3 regions of the Agarivorans sp. MS3-6 genome follow, and region 1 is predicted to be linked to each of the others. Evidence: predicted binding sites of a transcription regulator. Region 1 holds the regulator's gene; each other region holds the start of a gene.
What was found. Region 1 encodes sigma-54, which starts transcription at its own class of promoters, with help from an activator protein. Its sites were predicted from a motif close to GTTGGCACGNNNNTNGNNT; they were not measured.
Positions count from the first base shown of each region.

Region 2: the regulator sigma-54 is predicted to act here: its motif matches at 765-783, upstream of ACVFI8_RS04230 (CmpA/NrtA family ABC transporter substrate-binding protein).
Region 3: the regulator sigma-54 is predicted to act here: its motif matches at 1,023-1,041, upstream of ACVFI8_RS04820 (PEP-CTERM sorting domain-containing protein).

Region 1 covers NZ_CM134202.1:3,086,810-3,089,079, reverse strand. The annotation lists gene lptB (LPS export ABC transporter ATP-binding protein) at 1-180, shown strand, start outside; gene ACVFI8_RS14135 (RNA polymerase factor sigma-54) at 231-1,730, shown strand; gene hpf (ribosome hibernation promoting factor) at 1,755-2,042, shown strand; gene ptsN (PTS IIA-like nitrogen regulatory protein PtsN) at 2,051-2,270, shown strand, end outside.
Region 2 covers NZ_CM134202.1:902,138-904,407, reverse strand. The annotation lists gene ACVFI8_RS04235 (FKBP-type peptidyl-prolyl cis-trans isomerase) at 1-595, shown strand, start outside; gene ACVFI8_RS04230 (CmpA/NrtA family ABC transporter substrate-binding protein) at 888-2,225, shown strand.
Region 3 covers NZ_CM134202.1:1,047,081-1,049,350, reverse strand. The annotation lists gene ACVFI8_RS04825 (LysR family transcriptional regulator) at 1-813, shown strand, start outside; gene ACVFI8_RS04820 (PEP-CTERM sorting domain-containing protein) at 1,084-1,596, shown strand; gene ACVFI8_RS04815 (YiiX/YebB-like N1pC/P60 family cysteine hydrolase) at 1,712-2,270, shown strand, end outside.

The DNA of each region.
Region 1 (2,270 bases):
CTGCGCGATAGAGGCCTTGGAGTACTGATTACCGATCACAATGTGAGAGAAACCCTCGATGTTTGTGAACATGCCTATATCGTTAGCCAAGGCGAATTGATAGCCTCAGGGAAGCCCAAAGAGATACTTGAAAATGAACATGTGAAACGAGTTTATCTCGGCGAGCAATTCAAGCTATAGTTAAAGTGTATCTAGAAAAATATAATAAGAAGAAGGAACAGCGGTAATTAATGAAAGCATCTTTGCAGTTGCGTCTTGGTCAGCAATTAACCATGACACCTCAGTTACAACAGGCCATACGCTTACTTCAGCTATCAACGCTGGATTTACAGCAAGAGATTCAAGAGGCACTGGAAAGTAACCCACTTCTTGAGGCGGATGAGTCGCAGCCAAGCGACAGTGACTCAGTTGAAAAGTCGGCCAATGAAAGAAGTGATGAGGCGGAAAACAGCCAGCCTGAAGTTGACTCTAGCCAAATTGAAGCCGGTGATGCCATTTCCCAAGACACGGTTGCTGAAGACCTACCCGTTGATTCAACATGGGATGATATATATAGCGCCAGTTCAGGCCCTGCGAGTTCAGGCTCTGCTAGTGGCGGCGAAGACAACGACATGTTGTTTCAAGGCGAAACCGTCGACTCCTTACAAGACCATCTATTGTGGCAAATGCGTTTAACTCCCTTTAGTGAAGTAGATCAAGCCATCGCATTAGCGATTATTGATGCGGTTGATAACTCAGGTTACCTCACTCAAGACTGTGACCAACTACTTGAAGGCTTACGCTCCAGTGATAATAACGCACTAGATGTAGAATTAGACGAAGTAGAAGCGGTGCTAAAACGTATTCAACATTTTGACCCCGTCGGCATTGCTGCTCGCTCCTTACAAGAGTGTTTAATGATTCAATTAAGTCGTTTTGCTGAAGAAACACCTTGGTTGAAAGAAGCCAGAGAGGTCGTATCAAATCATATCGACGTATTGGCCAACCGCGATTTTCGTTTATTAGCTCGCAAAACCAAACTCAAAGAAGAACAGCTACGCGAAGTAATGCGCTTAATCCACACCCTTGAGCCACGCCCCGGCAATGCGGTAGAACCGAATCAAGCGCAGTATGTTATTCCCGACGTATCCGTTATAAAACGCCAGGGCCGCTGGGTAGTAGAATTAAACCCGGATGCCATGCCTAAACTACGTGTCAATTCTCACTATGCGTCTTTGAGCAAAACGTCAAATGCTACCGATACTCAATTCATTCGCAGCCACCTACAAGAGGCAAAATGGTTCATAAAAAGTATTGAGAGCCGTAACGAAACCTTATTAAAAGTATCCAACTGTATCGTTCACCACCAACAAGCATTTTTTGAATATGGTGCTGAAGCAATGAAACCAATGGTGTTGAACGATGTGGCTGAAGCAGTAGAAATGCATGAATCGACCATTTCTCGGGTGACAACCCAAAAATTTATGCATACTCCCCGCGGAATTTTCGAATTAAAGTATTTTTTCTCTAGCCACGTGGCTACAGACGGAGGTGGGGAATGCTCATCTACCGCGATTCGCGCACTCATTAAGAAACTGGTTGCTGCCGAAAATACCAACAAACCACTCAGTGATAGCAAGATAGCTGACATTTTGGCAGATCAGGGGATCAAGGTGGCGAGGCGCACGATAGCAAAATATCGTGAGTCTTTAGCGATTCCACCTTCTAACCAACGTAAAAGCCTTATATAACGGCCACAAAAGGGGACAAGATATATGCAAATTAATCTTACTGGACACCACGTAGAAATTACTGAATCACTAAAAGAATATGTCCACACTAAGTTTGCCAAACTGCAACGACGTTTTGAACAAATCAACAATGTTCACGTCATCCTCAACGTAGAAAAGCTCAATCAAATTGCCGAAGCTACCTTGCACCTTAATGGCGGAGAGCTGTTTGCCACTGCAGAGCACTCTGATATGTATGCCGCCATTGATAGCCTCATTGATAAACTTGACCGCCAAGTTATTAAACACAAAGAAAAATTAAACAGACATTAGCCAAAGTAATGCAAATAAATAAAGTACTAAATTTGGACTGTACGCTTAGTACAGTCCAATGTTCCTCTAAGAAGCGCGCATTGGAACTGATAAGTGAACTCGTCGCTAAACAACTTGATACCAGTGCTCAAACTATTTTTGAAAGCCTGTTAAACAGGGAAAAAATGGGCAGCACCGGAATTGGCCAAGGTATCGCTATTCCTCACGGCAGAATCGACAATCAGCACC
Region 2 (2,270 bases), 2.2 Mb from region 1:
AGCGCAAGCAAGTTATGGCTACGGCCTTCAAATTGGTGAGCAGATTGAGCGTGCAGCTTTTGACGGCTTAAAAGTTGATGCTATGTTAGATGGTATCCGTGATGTGATGAGCGGTGCTGAGCCACAGCTAGACGAAGCGGTAATTGGCGCAGCTTTCCAAGAAATCACCAAAGAAATTGAAGCTAAAAAAGCTGAGCAGCATAAAGAAGCAATGGCTGAAGGCGAGACGTTCTTAGCAGAAAACGGCCAACGTCCAGAGATCAACAAAACTGAAACTGGTCTTCAATATGAAGTATTGGTTGAAGGTGAAGGCGATACCCCGACCGCTAGCAGTAAAGTGCAAGTTCACTATGAAGGTACGTTAATTTCTGGTGAAGTATTTGATAGCTCAGTACAACGTGGCGAACCTGCAGAATTTCCAGTTAACGGCGTAATTAAAGGCTGGACTGAAGCGTTACAACGTATGAAAGTGGGCGATAAGTGGAAGCTTTACATCCCTCAAGAGCTTGCTTATGGCTCGCAAGGTGCTGGCGCGGCTATCCCGCCGTTTGCTGCATTAGTCTTTGAAGTTGAGCTGTTAGCTATTTTAGGCTAAAACCCAATCTCAATATAAAAACCGGCTAATCAGCCGGTTTTTTTATGCGCCAGATTTGTGCACTTGTGTTCTAAGTTAGTGAATTAACAAGAAAAATCCAAATACTCCTTTAGAGGTAAAGAATTTCCTAAGTTAATGATTTTAGGTGTTAAAAAAATGTGATCTAGATCTTGGCACGTCCTTGGCAACTCCCTAATTGTGAACAATTAGAGTTATACCCATTTAGGTAACGCAGGAGCAGGGAATGCAACAATCAACACGTTTAAGTTTATCTCGCATTATTAAAACCACTATGGCTGCGGCGATAGTGTCGGCTAGCTTTATTGGTTTTAGTCATGCTGAAATCGGTGAGCCTGAAAAAGAAGATTTAAAGTTTGGTTTTATCAAGCTGACCGATATGGCTCCTTTAGCTGTGGCCTACGAAAAAGGCTATTTTGAAGATGAAGGTTTATATGTTCAGCTTGAAGCTCAAGCTAACTGGAAGGTATTGCTTGATCGGGTGATTACTGGGGAGCTTGACGGTGCGCACATGCTGGCTGGTCAGCCGCTCGGAGCCACCATTGGCTTTGGTACAAAAGCAGACATCATTACCGCTTTTAGTATGGACCTAAACGGTAATGCGATCACCGTATCTAATGATATTTGGGCACAAATGAAGCCCCATGTCCCCCATGAAGGTGGAAAACCTGTCCACCCAATTAAAGCCGACGCCTTAAAGCCGGTGGTTGATAGCTATAAAGATCAAGGTAAGCCATTTAATATGGGCATGGTATTCCCCGTATCTACCCATAACTACGAGCTACGTTACTGGTTGGCTGCAGGTGGTATTCACCCTGGTTACTACGCTCCTCATAAAGGGGATACTTCAGGAAAAATTGATGCTGATGCCTTGCTGTCAGTAACTCCACCCCCACAAATGCCTTCAACCATGGAAGCCGGCACTATTTACGGCTATTGCGTGGGCGAACCGTGGAACCAACAAGCTGTATTTAAAGGCATTGGGGTTCCGGTTGTGACTGACTATGAAATTTGGAAAAACAACCCAGAGAAAGTATTTGGTGTGAGCCAAGGCTGGGCTGATGAATATCCTAATACGCATATTCGTGTGGTTAAAGCGATGATTCGAGCGGCCAAATGGCTAGATGAAGAGAACAACAAAAACCGCCCAGAAGCAGTTAAAATCTTGTCTAAGAGCCAGTATGTAGGTGCCGATTACGATGTAATTGCTAACAGCATGACGGGTACCTTTGAGTATGAGAAAGGTGATAAACGCGAGGTGCCTGACTTTAACGTATTCTTCCGTTATAACGCCACTTATCCCTACTACAGTGATGCCATTTGGTATCTAACGCAAATGCGTCGTTGGGGACAAATTTCTGACAACAAACCAGACTCTTGGTATATGGATATCGCTAAAAAGGTATACCGTCCTGATATTTACGCTATTGCAGCTAAAGAGTTGATTGCTGATGGTGTCATTGATGCATCGGAATTCCCTAATTTTGCGACTGAATCAGGCTTTAAACCACCTCAAAAACACTTCATCGATAACATTGTTTATGACGGTTCTAAACCTAATGCCTATCTAGACAAGTTCACTATTGGTTTGAAAAAAGACGACAAGATCTAAGCCAAATAATCATTGAGAGCAGCCGGGCGGAAGGTCGCCCGGCAA
Region 3 (2,270 bases), 2.0 Mb from region 1:
GCCGAGAAGCTGGCAATGACTCAGCCGGGAGTCAGTCAACAAATACGTAAGCTAGAACAGTATTACCAAACAGCGTTACTGCAAAGAGAGGGGAAAAGTTTCAGTTTAACCGAGGCCGGCAATCAAGTGTATACCCAGGCGCAGCGCACACTGGCTCAGTTAAACAGTTTAGAGATGAGCTTGAAGCAAGACGACCCTCACGCAGGTTTATGCAGAATTGCCAGCCCTGGTAGTGTAGGTTTAAAGCTCTATCCGAGTTTATTGGCACTACAGCAACAGCATCCAGATTTGGTATTCGATTATCAATTTGCGCCAAACGCGCGTATTGAGCAGCAACTGGCAGAGCGACAACTTGACTTAGGATTCATTACGCGGCCAGCACAGTTAGCTGAACTCAGTGCTCAAGCGTTTGCTCAAGAAGCTTTGCTATTGGTGACTCCCGCTAGTTGCCCCAAACCTAGCTGGCAAGCTTTGCAAGATCTTGGCTACATGGGCCACCCTGATGGTGCTCACCATTCAAATTTGTTGTTGTCAGCAAATTACCCCGAGTTTGAGCAACTAGAGCAATTTCGCTTACGTGGTTTTTCCAACCAAATATCTTTGATTCTTGAACCTATATCGCGTGGCTTGGGGTTTACGGTATTGCCCGCTCATGCGGTAGCGGCATTTGCCATGCCTGAAAAGTTAGCGATTCATCGTTTAGCTAACCCAGTTAATGAGACCATTTATTTGGTGCAGCGTCGCTATCAGCTGTTGGCTTCTAGGTTTACCTTGGTGGCAGAGCACATGCAGCAATGTTTAACGCAACAATAAGTTTTCCTAGCGCAGCTAAAGTGCGATTTATGTCGCATTACGGTGCCCGTTCATATTTAACTGCATTATTTTGACAGGTAAATTATTAATGTATTGATTTAAATGAATTTTACTTTAACTTTATAATTTTTTTGTCAGATATTTTTACAGTTAAAAAAAGAACGTTCGCTTTGTTTTTTGTAAGTGCATGTAATTTAATATATTAATAAATAGGCATATTTATTGCTTTAGTGAGTTTTTTAATAATATATATGCAAGGACGTTAACAAAGTGAAGTTTTTACAGAAAGTTGCACTATTAAGTATGTTTATCTCAAGCATGCTGTTTTCCCTACAATCTACAGCCAGCGTGATTGTCATAGACCCTCTCGAAGAAGTGATTGTCACCAGCGATATTTTTGATTGGGTATGGGCATCACCTTGTTCAGGTGGCTGTAGTCAGTTAGTGGATAACTGGGAATATGCAGGTGGACTATATGATGATGTACTAAATGCTGCGCTAGGCGTAAGCATTTGGCGTTTTGCTAGCATCGAAGAGTTTGCCAATATCCCTGCATCAAACCTATTTAGTGACACAGGTAAGTGTGGCGCTCAATACTTTGATAATCGACATGACCACTGTGATTTTTCTAACCCGATTGAGCGAGTGCCTAATGGCGGATTTCAGGAAACCTTGTTAGTGCGTTTTAATAACTTGCCGCTTGCTGCGCAAGTGAGCGAACCTGCCAGCTTTGCTATGATGTTTTTAGCATTATTTGGTTTGGTTTTACGCCGTCGCAGCTAATAAGCGCTTAGTACTAAACCATTTCTATTTTTATTGATTTAAGCCTGCATCATTGCAGGCTTTTGGTTTTTATCATATAAAACTAATCTTAAGGATGATTTGAAGAGTAGGCAAAATGCTGAAGTACCAACACTTAGCCACAGAACTCAAAACAGGAGACTTGGTTTTTTTTTCAGGTAAAGGCTTTAGCAGTGACATCATTCGTTACGGCACCTTTAGCAAGTGGTCACATGTAGGCATGGTGTTACTACTTGACGATTACGATTTCGTCACCCTTTGGGAAGCCGTTCCAATGACCGGCGAACGATGTTTATACAGTAAACAAATGAGTAACGGTGTGCAGGTGGTAGCCTTAGATGAAAAGATCAATCGGCACTCGGGCAGTGTTTCGGTTCGCCAACTGTTAGGCGGGGAACTGACAGAAGCATCCTTAATTGAATTAATGCAATTGCTGGAAAATTTTCAAGGGCGCCATTATGAGCAGAGCTTCTGGGAGTTAGCGCGTGCTGGCTGGCAGGGGCCATGGGGTGAGAATCAAGAAAACTTGGCTTCGTTATTTTGTAGTGAATTGGTGGCGGCGGCTTATCAAACGATGGGCCTATTGGTTGGCGGTAAACCTTCCAATGAATATACGCCAGCTGATTTTTCTGAAGATCAGCTTAAACACCTTAACA